DNA from 2 places in the Pandoraea faecigallinarum genome. Region 1 is predicted to be linked to the other one. Evidence: predicted binding sites of a transcription regulator. Region 1 holds the regulator's gene; the other holds the start of a gene.

Region 1 (7,340 bases):
CATCCACTGATCGAAAGCGTCGGCCACGAGCGGCCCGCTCGCCTGCTGGACGAGGTTCTGGCCGGCGAACGCCACACGCTGCCCTTGTTGCAGCGGCATCGACGCCCCCTGCCCGTAGGCCGTGCCCGCGCCTCGCGACACGGTGAGCGTCGTCACGCCGTTCGGATCGACGTCGACGCGATACTCGCCGGCCTGCGCCGGCACGAACGCCAGGTTCGGCGTGTCGATCTCGTAGGGCTGGTTCGGATCGAAACTGCGCAGGCGCAGGCCACGGTGCCCTGCGTTACGTTCAGTTGCACATTCTGGTCGGTGAGCGCCGAGAGCGTGAGGCTGGTCGATGCGCCCATGCGCACCGCGGTGCCGCCCACGTGCATCTCGGCACGGCTGTTGCGCTCGACCCAGACGGCGTCGCCGGTGGTGAGCGGCCGGTTCCGGTTGGCGTAGCGCCAGTCGCCGGTGCCGGCCGGGGCGTAGGTCACCGTGCCGTCGAACTCGCTCAGACGTGCCACGCGCCCCGGCGGATCGGCGCTTTGCGCCTGCGCCTGCGCCTGTGCCAGCGCAAGCGGGCCCGCACCGAGAACGCTCAATGCCAGCGCGGCACCGAGGGCGCGGACCAGCGTCCGCCAGGAAAGCAGGGGATTCATAAACACTCCGGGCCCATTCGGCGGGCACGCCGTGCGTGGCGTCGCGCGCCACCTTGTTGTTCTGTCCGAATCCTCGGGCGAGCGTCTGACGCAACACGACGAGGCGCCGACCGCGAGGGACGCTTCGAGCGTAGGCCCACTGCGTGTGACAGCGTGTAAAGGAATGCTACGGGGTTGTAACTCAGTGATGACTGAGCGCGTTGGAGAGCAACTTGGCCGTGATGTCGACGATGGGGATCACGCGCTCGTATGCCATGCGCGTCGGGCCGATCACGCCGAGCGTGCCCACGATCTGCCCGTCGACCTCGTACGGGGCCGTGACGACCGTCATCTCTTCGATGGGCACGAGGTTCGACTCGCCGCCGATGAAGATCTGCACGCCGGAAGCGCGGCTCGACACGTCGAGCAACTGCAACAGGCCGGTCTTGGACTCGAACACGTCGAACAGCTTGCGCAGCCGTTCCATGTTCGACGACAGGTCCTCCACGCCCAGCAGGTTGCGCTCGCCCGAGATCAGCACGCTCTCGCGCGTGGTGTCGGCCATCGCGTCGCTGCCGGCCTGTACGGCGGCCTGCATCAGGGCGCTCATGTCCGAGCGCAGCGCGTCGAGTTCACCGCGCAAGTAAGTGCGCACGTCGTCGAAGCTATGACCGCCGAAGTTCGCGTTCAGGTAGTTCGCCGCCTCGACAAGTTGCGCCGGAGAATAATCTTTCTCCGTCAGAATGATACGGTTCTGCACGTCGCCGTCGGGAGTCACGATGATGAGCAGAACGCGCTTGTCGGACAAACGCAGGAATTCGATATGGCGGAAGGTCTGGCTGCGACGCGGCGTGAGCACCACGCCCGCGAACTGCGACAGATGCGAAAGCACCTGAGCGGCGGACGCGACCAGTTGCTGCGGGCCCGCCGGTTGCAGACTTGTCTGCACCTGCGACGCCAGTTGGTGCACGGCCTCTTCGAGCGGGCGAACCGAGAGCATGGTGTCGACGAACAGCCGGTAGGCGCGCGGCGTCGGCACCCGGCCCGCGGACGTATGGGGACTGGAGACGAACCCCAGCGCTTCGAGGTCGGCCATCACATTGCGAATGGTCGCCGGCGACAGGTCGAGTCCCGAATACCGCGAAAGCGTGCGCGAACCGACCGGCTGGCCATCGGCGATGTACCGTTCGATCAGGGTTTTGAGGAGCGTTTGCGCACGTTGATCTAGCATGGCAAAAATTGTAACGCGAAATGTAGGTACGCGGCGTACGGCAAACCCCGACACGAGAACCGTTGCAGCCCGTGCGTGCCGATGGTTGCTGTCATCGAGTTATGGTGTAATGGCGGCATGAAAACTGGGAGCCCCTTCAAGACCGTGGCGCTCGTCGGAAAGTACCATGCCGACGGCGTCGCCGAACCATTGCTCACGCTCGCGGCATGCATTGTCCAGCGTGGGCATCATGTCGTCTTCGAGCGCGATACCGCGCACAACATCGGTGCCGGCGCCGATCCGTACGGCACGCTCGACATTCAGGAGATCGCCAGGCAGGCCGATGTCGCCGTCGTGGTCGGCGGCGACGGCACGATGCTCGGCGTCGGGCGTCAGCTGGCCGCCTCGAAGGTCCCGCTCATCGGGGTGAACCACGGGCGCGTGGGCTTCATCACCGATATTCCGCTCGACGAAATGCGTCAGGTCGTGCCGGCCATGCTCGAAGGTCACTTCGAAGCGGAGCAGCGCACGCTCCTGTCCGCACGTATCGAGCGCGACGGCCAGGTGCTCTTCGAAACCCTCGCGTTCAACGACGTCGTCGTGAACCGCTCGGGGATTTCGGGGATGGTCGAGTTGCGCGTCGACGTCGACGGCCGCTTCATGTACAAGCAACGCTCGGACGGCCTGATCGTCGCCACGCCCACGGGCTCCACGGCGTACGCCCTTTCGGCCACCGGCCCGATCCTGCATCCGCGTCTGGGCGGCGTGGTGCTCGTGCCGATCGCCCCGCACGCGCTGTCGAACCGTCCGATCGTGTTGCCGGATTCGAGCGACATCGTCATCACGATCACGGGCGGACGCGAAGTCGGCGCCAACTTCGATATGCAATCGTTTGCCGAACTGCGCCAGGGCGACAGGATTCTGGTGGGCCGCTCCGAACATCAGGTGACGTTCCTGCACCCGGTCGGCTACAACTATTACGCCACGCTGCGCCGCAAATTGCACTGGAACGAGCATATCTCCGACGAAGATATGCCGCAGAACTGACCTCACGCCTCACCCGACATCCCATGCTACGCAGTCTCTCGATTCGCGATTTCGTGATCGTCGATCGTCTCGATCTGGAATTCTCCGCCGGCTTCACCGTGTTTTCGGGGGAGACCGGCGCAGGCAAATCGATCCTGATCGATGCGCTGGCGCTCGCGATGGGCGAGCGCGGCGACGCCAGCATGGTGCGCAATGGGAAGCCGCGCGCCGACATTACTGCCGAGTTCGCCGCGGACGCCCAGGCACGCCCCGACCTCGAAGCCTGGCTGCAAGCCCAGGCCCTCACCCTCGAAGAGCACGGTGGCGTATTGCTGCGCCGTGTGCTCGACGCCGGTGGACGTTCACGCGCCTTCATCAACGGCACGCCCGCCACGCTCGCGCAATTGCGCGAACTTGGCGAAATGCTCGTCGACATTCATGGTCAGCACGCGCATCAGCAGTTGTTGCGCCCCGACGCACAGCGCCGTTTGCTCGACTCGCACGCTGGCGCGACCACGCTCGCCGCAGAGGCGAACGCAGCCCATAAGGAATGGCGACGCCTCGTGAAGCGGTGCGAGCAAGCGCACGGGCGCGACCGCGAACTGCAACTCGAGCGCGAGCGCCTCGAATGGCAGACGTCCGAGCTCGACAAGCTCAGCCCGCAGGAAGGCGAATGGGACGACGTGAGCGCCGAGCATCGTCGGCTCTCGCACGCGGCCAGCCTCATCAATGGCGTGCAAGGCGCGCTCGATGTGCTCGCCGAAGCGGATGGCGCGCTCGTGCCTTCGCTCGGCCATGTCGTGCACCAGCTTCGCGAACTCGCCGAGATCGACGCCGGACTGGCGGACACGCTCGCCGCACTCGAACCCGCCGAGATTCAGCTTCGCGAAGCCGTTCACTCGCTCACGCATTACGCGCAACGTGTCGAACTCGATCCGGAACGTCTGGCCGTGGTCGAGCAACGCCTCGACGCGCTGCATTCGGCCGCACGCAAGTTCCGCGTCACGCCCGAGCAGTTGCCTGCGCAATGGGCGGAGCGCCGTGCACAGTTGGAAGAATTGACAGCGTCGGCCGACACCGCGGCCATGCAAGCGGCGGCGGACGCGGCGCATGCCGCATATCTGAAACTCGCGAAGGACCTCTCGAAGGCGCGGGCCAAGGCGGCGGCGTCGCTTGCGCGCGAAGTCACTCGCGCCATGCAGGACCTCTCGATGCCCGGCGGGCGCTTCGAAGTCGCGCTCACGCCAACGCCCGAGCCGCAGTCGTTCGGTCTGGAGACGGTCGAATTCCTCGTCGCGGGGCACCCCGGCGTGCCGACGCGACCGCTCGCCAAGGTGGCCTCCGGTGGCGAACTCGCGCGTATCAGCCTCGCCTTGCAAGTGATTGCCAGCAGCGCAAGTCTTACGCCAACGCTGATTTTCGACGAAGTGGACTCCGGCATCGGCGGCGCCGTCGCCGAAGTGGTGGGCCGTCTGCTGCGCGAGTTGGGGCAGGGACGGCAGGTGCTCTGCGTGACGCACCTGCCGCAGGTCGCCGCCCTGGGCCATCAGCACCTGCGTGTGAGCAAGCGCAGCGATGGCGACACGACGATGAGCGAGATCGAACCACTCGGGCGCACCGAGCGTGTCGAAGAGATTGCACGCATGCTCGGCGGCGTGGAGATCACGCCCACGACGCGAAAGCACGCGCGGGAGATGCTGGCGCTCTAGGTAAGTCAGACCGGTCCGGCGTTTGCAAACACCGAATCCCAGAGTGCCATCACGGCATCGCGTTCCGCCTCGATATCGGCAGACGGCACCCGCGCCGTCTCCACACCGTCGAGCCGCAACTTGTGCTGACGCTTGCGATAAGTCCGATAGGCCGCGCCCGCCGCGTCCGCGAGCCTGGCGTCGATCAACCCCAGTTGTGCCGCTTCGCGCAGCAACGCGATGTTCCCCGCGTTTCGCAGCAAGGCCGGGTGCGCCCCGGAATGCAGCAGCACCAGATACTGCACGGTGAATTCGATGTCCACCATGCCGCCCCGGTCGTGCTTGAGATCGAACAGCTTCGACGGGTTCGGATGTCCTTCGAGCACCTTGCGGCGCATCGCCACGATTTCCTGGGCAAGCGGCAGCGCCTCGCGCGGCGTGGCCAGCACCTGCGCGCGAATGCGCTCGAACGTCGCGCCGATGGTTTCGTCCCCGGCGCAGAACCGTGCCCGCGTGAGGGCCTGATGCTCCCAGACCCATGCCGTGTTGGCATTGCCTTCGCGGAACTGGTACTGACGGAAGCTCTCGATGTTGGTCACCAGCAGACCGGACAGGCCGTTGGGACGCAGCCGCAGGTCCACGTCGAACAGCATGCCCGCGCCGGTATGGGTCGTAAGCCACGTCACGAAGCGGCGGGCAAGTGCGGCGTAGGCGTCCGGCGCACGGTCGTCGTCATCGTCGTACAGGAAGATGAGATCGAGATCGGACGCGTAGCCCAACTCCTTGCCGCCGAGCTTGCCGTACGCAATGACGGAGAAGCGCGGCACTTCGCGGTGGCGCGTTGCCACGTGCGGCCAGACGGTCGAGATTGTGACGTCGACGATGATGTCGGCCAGTTCCGAGAGCCGGTCGCCGATGGCCTCGACCGACAACGTGCCCTGCAGGTCGAGCAGCAGAATACGGAACACTTCGGCATGATGCGCACGCCGCAGAATGTCCATCTGCACTTCGACATTGCCCGCCGCGCCTGCGGCATTCAGGCTGAGCAGCAATTGCGTCTTGAACGACGGCCAGTCGAAGGGCGCCGCGAGCGCCTCGTCGTCGAGCAGTTCGTCAAGCAGTTGCGGATGACTGATCAGATAGCCCGCGGCCCAGCGTGAGCCGGCCAGCACCTTGACCACGCGTTCCAGCGCCCGCGGATACTCGGTAAGCAGCGCCAGATACGAACTGCGACGGCTGATGGTCGAGAGCAGATCGAGCATGCGCGCGAGTACGGCATCCGCCTCGCCCGTGCCCGCCGCGCCTTCGACGGCGCGCTGCACCAGTTGGTCGAAGCGCCGCCGGCTCATCTCGCCGAGCGCCTGGTAGCGCGACGATGTCCAGACGGCGCGCAGGCGATCGAGCGCCCCTTCGGCATCGGTGAAGCCAAGACGCGTGAGCTGGTTGCCCAGATCGCCCGTCTGCGCCTCGTCGGCCAGACATTCGCTCCACAGTTCCGGTGGACATTCGCATTCGCCCGTGCCCGGAGCGCCCTTTTGCCCGCCCCCGTTGGCCTTGTCCGCGAAAATCTCGTCGAACTGTCCGGCCACGAATTCGCGATGCTCGTCGAGCACGGTCATGAACGAGGCTTCGTCCGGGAAGCCCATGGCCCGCGCCACCGCGAGCCGGTCGTCGCCCGGGGCGGGGAGGATGTGCGTTTGGGCGTCGTCCAGATACTGAATCCGGTGTTCGAGCTTGCGCAGGAAGACATACGCGTTCGCGAGCGCCTCCGCCACGCTTTGCGCCAGCCAGCCGCGCCGGGCGGCCACGCCGAGCACGGCAAGTGTCGGGCGCACCCGCAGTTCCGGCTCCTGCCCGCCGCGAATCAGTTGAAACACCTGCGCCGAAAACTCCACTTCACGAATACCGCCGCGTCCGAGCTTGATGTCGTTGATGCGGGCGGGTTTGGCCCGCGCGCGACGCTCCGCCTCATGACGAATCTGCTCGTGCAGGGCGCGAATCGCGCCGATGACCCCGTAATCCAGATAACGACGGAAGACGAAAGGCTGCACCAGCGATGTCAGCAACCGCTCGATGCGCCGGCCCGGCTCGCTTGCCACTTCGGACACCAGACGCCCCTTGATCCAGGCGTAGCGCTCCCACTCGCGGCCCTGCACGTAGAAATACTCTTCGAGCATGGGCAGGCTGCACACGAGCGGGCCCGAGTCGCCATTGGGACGCAGGCGCATGTCGACCCGGAACACATAGCCGTCCGGGGTAAGTTCGGAAATCAGGCCGATCAGCTTGCGGCCGAGCTTGGTGAAGAACTCGTGGTTGGAGAGCAGGCGCAAACGGCCGGCCGCGGCGGGGTCGGCATCGTCGGGCGCGGTGGTGTCGCCATCGTCTTCGTACAGGAAGATCAGGTCGATGTCGGACGAAACGTTCAGCTCGCGCCCGCCTAACTTGCCCATGCCGACCACGCCAAGCGTCTGGCGCTCGCCCTCCGCATTGCGCGGCACGCCGTGAATCGCTTCGAGTTCGCGCGAGAGCACCGAAATGCCCGCCTGCACGGCAAACTCGGCGAGCGCCGTCATGGCCTCGGTCACTTCGGACAACTCGGCGCGACCGTCCAGATCGCGCTGCATGACGGCGCACAGCGCCTCGACGCGCAGCACGCGAAGCGCGCGCGCCAGACCCGCCTCGTCGAGGCCAACCACACCCGAAGGTTGCTCGGGCGGCGAGAGTCGCGTGCCGGTGATGGCTTCGAAACGGTGAGCGAGCCAGCGGGCGTCGACGGGGTGCTCCGTCAATGTG
Region 2 (7,340 bases), 340 kb from region 1:
GCCCATTTCCACCAGATCGCCGTACTCGCCGGTCGAAGCGTTGTAGCCGTAGTTGCCCTTGCCGGCAACCACATTGGCCACGACGACGCTGGCTTCTTCGCCACCGTTGGTGACGATCTGGCGCAGCGGCTCTTCCATGGCGCGCAGGACGATCTTGATACCGGCGTCCTGATCGGCGTTGTCACCCTTCAGGCCCGAGACGGCCACACGTGCACGCAGCAGCGCGACACCACCGCCCGGGACGATGCCTTCTTCCACGGCAGCGCGGGTAGCGTGCAGCGCGTCTTCCACGCGTGCCTTCTTTTCCTTCATCTCGACTTCGGTCGCAGCACCGACCTTGATCACGGCAACACCGCCGGCGAGTTTGGCCACGCGCTCTTGCAGCTTTTCACGGTCGTAGTCGCTGGTGGCTTCTTCGATCTGGGCACGGATCTGCTTGACGCGTGCTTCGATGTTCACGGCTTCACCGGCGCCATCGATGATGATGGTATTTTCCTTGCCGATTTCGATGCGCTTGGCCTGGCCCAGCTCTGCGAGCGTAGCCTTTTCGAGCGTCAGACCGATTTCTTCGGCGATGACCTGACCGCCCGTCAGGATGGCGATGTCTTCCAGCATGGCCTTGCGGCGGTCGCCGAAGCCCGGGGCCTTGACGGCGCAGGTCTTCAGGATGCCGCGGATGTTGTTGACCACCAGCGTGGCGAGGGCTTCGCCTTCGACGTCTTCGGCGATGATCAGCAGCGGACGGCCAGCCTTGGCGACTTGTTCCAGGATCGGCAGCAGGTCACGGATGTTCGAGACCTTCTTGTCGAACAGCAGGACGAACGGGTTCTCGAGGATCGCGACTTGCTTTTCCGGGGTGTTGATGAAGTACGGCGAGAGGTAGCCGCGGTCGAACTGCATACCTTCGACGACGTCCAGCTCGTCTTGCAGCGACTTGCCGTCTTCGACGGTGATCACGCCTTCCTTGCCAACCTTGTCCATCGCCTTGGCGATGTAATCACCGATCGAGGTGTCGCTGTTGGCCGAAATCGAGCCGACCTGAGCGATTTCCTTGTTGGTGGTGCAGGGCTTGCTGATCTTGCGCAACTCTTCGATGGCGGCGCCGACAGCCTTGTCGATACCACGCTTGAGGTCCATCGGGTTCATGCCAGACGCAACGTACTTCATGCCTTCGCGAACGATCGACTGAGCCAGCACCGTAGCGGTGGTGGTACCGTCGCCGGCGTTATCGCTGGTCTTGGAAGCCACTTCCTTGACCATTTGCGCGCCCATGTTCTGGAGCTTGTCCTTGAGTTCGATTTCCTTGGCGACCGACACGCCGTCCTTGGTCACGGTCGGGCCGCCGAAGCTGCGCTCGAGCACGACGTTACGGCCCTTCGGGCCCAGGGTCACCTTGACTGCGTTCGCGAGGATGTTGACACCCTCGACCATCTTGGAACGAGCGGCATCGCCGAAAACGACTTCTTTAGCTGCCATTGCATTAACTCCTTGAATACTTTACGTAGATGTCTGGGGGCAGACAACTCAGGCGGCCACGACGGCCATGATGTCTTCTTCGCGCATGACCAGCAGTTCCTGGCCATCCACCTTCACGCTTTGGCCGGCGTACTTGCCGAACAGAACGCGGTCGCCCACCTTCACGTCGAGTGCGATCAACTTGCCTTGATCATCGCGCTTGCCCGGGCCGACGGCCAGGATCTCGCCCTGGTCCGGCTTTTCGGCGGCGGCGTCCGGGATCACGATGCCCGAAGCGGTCTTCGTTTCGTTGTCCAGGCGCTTGACAATAACGCGGTCATGCAAGGGACGAAGGTTCATTACAAGCTCCTCTTTCTCTCAGTGAGATCGTCAAAACTAAATATGCAATGAATTGCATATCCGACAAATTCATGGCGTTAGCACTCTGCGCCAACGAGTGCTAATTATAGGGACGGGGTTTTACGATTTCAAGACGCGGGGTTTTCCCGGATGTCGGAAGATGCGGCCGGGGTTCTCCGGAGCGTTCGCCATTCCCACCCCGCGGCTGTTCGTATGAGCGATTTCCTAAGGCACCTCCGGGAAATCCGTGGCATCAAAGCGGGGGGCGCGAATGACGGACTATCCGTCCATCGAACGCCGGTCCGGCCGGATACGGACAACCGACGCGCCACCCGCCCCATCCTTCCCGTACCAAGACGGGAAGTGCCGGGGACACCACCGCAAATCGAGGAGCCAGGAGATGAAAGAACTTGCCGGAGCCGCTGGCATCGCCGCGACCAGGACGGGAAGTTGGGCGATGTCCCGCCGCGACGTATGCATATTGCTGACCAACGCCGTCCTGATGGTCGCACTCATATTCGTGCTGCCGTTCGACGAAAAAACCAATCGCGGGCTCGCTCTCGCCGTCTTCGTCGCTGTGCTCTGGCTCTCGGAGGCCGTGCATCTGACGGCCACCGCGCTCATGGTGCCGGTGCTCGCCGTCATGCTGGGCATTCTGGAAACGCCAGCCGCGCTCACCTCGTTCGCGCACCCCATCGTCTTCCTGTTCTTCGGCGGCTTCGCGCTCGCCACCGCCATGCGAATTCAGGGACTGGACCGCTTCCTCGCCAACCGGCTCCTGCATCTGGCCGGGGGACGCATGGGCCGCGCCGCCCTCATGCTGTTCATCGCCACGGCCCTGCTGTCCATGTGGGTGAACAACACCTCGACCACGTCGATGATGCTGCCCCTCGCGCTCGGCATCCTCTCTCAGCTCGACGCCACCCGCGACCGCAAGACCATCACCTTCCTGCTGCTGGGCATTGCCTACAGCGCAAACATCGGCGGCCTTGGCACCATCGTCGGCAGCGTGCCCAACGCCATGGTCGCCACGCATCTGGGCATCGACTTCCTGACGTGGGCCAAATTCGGCGTGCCGCTCGTCGCCGTATTGCTCCCCCTCATGATCGCCACGACCTATGTCGTGCTACGCCCGCGACTGGACCAGACCGTCGACACGACCGCCGAATCGCTGGCGTGGACCGGCCCGCGCATCGCGGCCGTCGGCATCTTCGCGTTCACCGTCGTCTCATGGATCTTCAGCCAGCAGATCTCGGCCTGGCTCGGTGGCGTGAAGCAGCTCGACACGATCATCGCGCTGCTCGCCGCCATCCTCATCGCCACAACCGGCGTTGCCTCCTGGAAGGAGATTCAGGCGCACACCGACTGGGGCGTGCTGCTTCTGTTCGGCGGCGGCCTCACGCTCAGTGTGGTGCTGCGCAACTCGGGCGCGAGCGTCGTGCTGGCACAGGGTGTGTCGAGTGCTTTCGCGACCAGCCCCACCCTCGTGATCCTGCTCATCACCGCCGCGTTCATCGTCTTTCTCACCGAACTGACGAGCAACACTGCCAGCGCGGCGATTCTCGTGCCGATTTTTGCGGCGATCTCTTTATCGCTCGGCATGCCCGAGGCGCTGCTCACGATGGTGATCGGCATCGGCGCGTCGTGCGCCTTCATGCTGCCCGTGGCAACCCCTCCCAACGCCATCGTGTTCGGCACCGGCCGCGTGCCGCAGAGTGCGATGGTGCGCGCGGGATTCGGGATCAATGTCGTCTGTATTCTGGTGATCGCGGCGTTCGCGTGGACGCTGTGGCGCTCGCCCCCCCTGTGAGTCGCCGTTCGCCTCCGACGATTCGGCGCGCTCGCCACGCCTTGACAGGGTTTCGATCGTCCCTTGGTAGTCGCGTGATGCCCCATCCGTGAGGCCCTGAGGCAGACACGTCACACGGAGCCGGTACAATCTTGGAAAAATACCTTCGAATACCTCCGGCAACCTGTTGCGATGATGTCTGCTTCACCTGCCCGAACTGTCCGATCCATGCTTTTTTCACGTCCCGCGCGTGGTGCTCCGGCGCTTGCTGCCCTTACCACCGCACTTACCGCCGCACTTACCGCGGTACTGGCCGGTTGCGCCAGCCCGCCGCCGGGAACGCCCCCGGCCAGCCCGCCATCGGCGAGTGTCCCGGTAAGCGCGCCCGCGAATCCCGCCGCGTCCCCCGCTCCCGATACGCCGCAAGCGGCCGCGCCGCTCCCGTGGTGCGTGCAAACGCCCTTGCGCGAAGAAGACGACCTGATGCGCAACTTCGGCGGCATTCCCGCCGGCGTTCGCAAGATCGAGGAAACTCGCTTCATTGCGAGCTACGACCGCAGTACCGGCAAGGTCGGCCCGCTCGATAACGGCAATCGCTTCGTGATGGAGTTCGACGCGCAGGGGCATCTGCTCGCGAGCACCGACCGCGGACGCTACACCTACGACGCCGACGGCCGGCTGCACAGCATCAATGGCGCAAGCGTCGACTGGGAGAGCCCCGGCGCATGGGTGGTGCATGCCATGCGGCACCCCGCGTGGAAGGAACAGGTGCGTCAGGAAGACGGTCGCCTCGAATGGACGCGCAGCATCGTCCCGAATCCGGGCAACCTGCATCATCGCCGCCCGGGCACCGTACAGACGCGTCAGTTCGACGACGAGTGTTTCGCGCTCTCACGGCAATGGGAAGCGCCGAACGAGGCACGTCAGGTCGTCACGGCGGACGGCCGTGTCCGCCCGGCGCCGAAAATGGTGTCGTACCGCACATTCGCGAGCGTCGAGCGCAAACCCGACGGCAGCCGCATCGTACGCGAGAACGGCGCGGCAGCTTTCATCGACGGCCAATGGCTGCCGCTGGCGTGGGACAACGAGGTCTCCGAGTATTCACCGCGTCACGAACTGCTGCGCGTGACCCGGACCGACGCCGCCACCGGCGAACACCACGTGTCCGAGTATCACTATAAGTACGACGACCACGGCAACATCGTTCGCATCGTCATCACTTCACCCGCAGGCAAGTCCGGCGAGAAGATCGATCCGTTTGCCAACGTCTTCGTGCGCAAGTTGACGTACTTCGACGCGACGGCGGCGGCGCCGTCGGCCGACAAACTTACGTCGGCAAAGTAAAGCGGAACGTCGCGCCCTGCCCTGCCTGACCGGCCGTGTCCACGAGTGTGATACGCCGGTCGTGCAGTTGCAGAATGCGATGCACGATCCGCAATCCCAGCCCCCCTTCGCGACGCGCCCCACCGACCGTGAACGGTCGCTCGAACAGCCCCTCGCGCGCGCTCTCCGGAATGCCCGGCCCCGTGTCGCTCACCCGCACCTCGATCTCCGAGCCCACCGGCGCGACGGCCACCATGATCTCGCCGCCCGACGGCGTATAGCGCAGCGCATTTTCCAACAGGTTGGTGAGCACGCGCTCGATCAGCCCGAGATCGGCGCGCGCCGCCGGAATTTGCGGCGCCAACTGCGCGCGCAAGACCACACCGCGCGACTCGGCACTCAGTTCGAACTTCTGGAAGACGTCCTGAATCAGGTCCGTCACGGAGAACGGCTCGGCCTCGGGCTGCACGAAACCATGCTCCAGACGCGCCAGCTCGAACAAGGACTGCGCCAGAGCGCCGACCTTGCGACTCTGATCCAGCGCGATACCCAGATAGCGCCGCCGTTCGGCAGGCGTGAGCGTCGCATCCTTGAGCGATAGTGTCTCGAGATACCCGTGCATCGACGAGAGCGGCGTGCGCAGATCGTGCGAGATGTTGGCGATGAGTTCGCGGCGCTCCTGATCCTGACGGGTCAACGTGCGCCACTGCGTGCCCAGGCGCTCGACCATTTGACGAAACGCTCGTTCCAGCACCACGATCTCGTCGTTCGGTCGCGGCGGCTGGCCGGCCAATTCCCCATCAAGCCCGGTGGACGCGTTCGACACGGCGGCGACGGGCGGCGGCGCGGCGTCCATGTCGAATTCCCTCACGGTATCCGTGAGACGCCGCAGCGGCCGGGTAATGAGCGCGAACGCCGTCAGCCCGGCAACCAGACACAACGCCGCCACGAGTCCGATGGACCACAACGCCGTGTTCAGCGCAGCGCTCGTCGCACCACGCTCGGCGAAACGGTCATGCGCCTCACCGAGCAGCACGACATACACGTACCCGACTTCGCGACCGTCCACACGCAACGGCGCGGCGCTGAAGACCTTGCGCACGCCGGCGTTACGCGGATCGTCGCCATAGATCGGCAGCGATTCGCCGTCGAGCAGTTTGTGCACCGGTCCGAGATCGATCTGCATGCGACGCAGACGCCCCTGCGGCGCCGCGTGGCCGGTAATGCGTCCCTGCGCGTCGAGCAGATAGACCTCGACGCTCGGATTCACGACCATGAGTTGTCCGAACAGACGCCGCACGGCATCGGGCTTCATGCCGTTCGCATCCATCAGTTGCGCATTGGCGGCAATGTGTTCGGCCAGACCGCGCGAGAGCCCCTGAATCACTTCGGCCTCGTGCATGCGATTCGCCCGCACCTGCATCCAGGCCGACGTGCCGCTGCATATGAGCAGCAACACCGCGAACACGACCGACAGGCGTTGGGTCAGTGTGAGATTCCAGCGACGCATCATGCGGCTCCCGCGTTGGCGCCCGGCGCTTCGGACGCCCCGTCGCTGGCAAATTTGTAGCCACGTCCCCATACGGTCAGAATGCGCGCCGGCTGTGCCGGGTCGGCCTCGATCTTGGCGCGCAGCCGGTTGATGTGGGTATTGACCGTATGTTCGTATCCCTCGTGCTGATAGCCCCAAACCGCATTGAGTAAGTCCATGCGCGAGAAGACCTTGCCCGGCTGACGGGCGAAGAAGTACAGCAGATCGAACTCGCGCGGCGTGAGATCGAGCGACTTGCCGGCGAGCGACGCCTCGCGTGCGATCGGATCGATGAACAGTCCGGCAATCGCCAGGCTGCCCGCTTCCATGCGCGCGTTGCGCGCCAGCGCATCGACGCGCCGCATGAGCGCCTTGACCCGCGCCACCAACTCGAGTACCGAGAACGGCTTGGCGAGATAGTCGTCGGCGCCCAGTTCCAGGCCGAGAATCCGGTGAACCTCGCTGGAGCGGGCGCTCGTGATGATGATCGGCGTGTAGCGGGTCATCTCGCGGGCACGGCGGCAGATTTCCAGTCCGTCCACGCCGGGGAGCATCAGATCGAGAATCAGGGCGTCCCAGCCGCCTTCGGCCAGACGGCGCAGGCCCTCGTTGCCATCGGCGCAATGCACGACTTCAAAGCGCTCGTCGCGCAAATGCAGCGTGAGCAGGTCGGCGATATGCACGTCGTCTTCGACGAGCAGGACACGGCGCGGCGATTCCATCAGGGGGACGGCTCCCGGAAAGTGAGTCTTGATGGCCCCCATTGTGCGCAGAACCGGCCGCCGGAGGTATCACGAATTGTTTAATTTTACGTGAGGACTTCGCCATCGCCGGGGCACTAACCTTCAGTCATCGATCCGGCGCGGATCCCCTCTGTGCCGT

What was found. Region 1 encodes HrcA, which represses chaperone genes, less so after heat shock. Its sites were predicted from a motif close to TTAGCACTCNNNNNNNNNGAGTGCTAA; they were not measured.
Region 2: groES (co-chaperone GroES) is a predicted target of HrcA. The motif match lies at 1,893-1,919, and genes of this name have one in related genera.

Annotation. Positions count from the first base shown of each region.
Region 1 covers NZ_CP011807.3:4,159,829-4,167,168, forward strand. The annotation lists gene AB870_RS18225 (DUF6600 domain-containing protein) at 1-204, opposite strand, end outside; gene AB870_RS18230 (FecR family protein) at 153-644, opposite strand; gene hrcA (heat-inducible transcriptional repressor HrcA) at 826-1,854, opposite strand; gene AB870_RS18240 (NAD kinase) at 1,972-2,880, shown strand; gene recN (DNA repair protein RecN) at 2,904-4,568, shown strand; gene glnE (bifunctional [glutamate--ammonia ligase]-adenylyl-L-tyrosine phosphorylase/[glutamate--ammonia-ligase] adenylyltransferase) at 4,574-7,340, opposite strand, start outside.
Region 2 covers NZ_CP011807.3:3,821,161-3,828,500, forward strand. The annotation lists gene groL (chaperonin GroEL) at 1-1,476, opposite strand, end outside; gene groES (co-chaperone GroES) at 1,525-1,815, opposite strand; gene AB870_RS16735 (DASS family sodium-coupled anion symporter) at 2,216-3,625, shown strand; gene AB870_RS16740 (RHS repeat domain-containing protein) at 3,833-4,948, shown strand; gene AB870_RS16745 (sensor histidine kinase) at 4,932-6,440, opposite strand; gene AB870_RS16750 (response regulator transcription factor) at 6,437-7,180, opposite strand.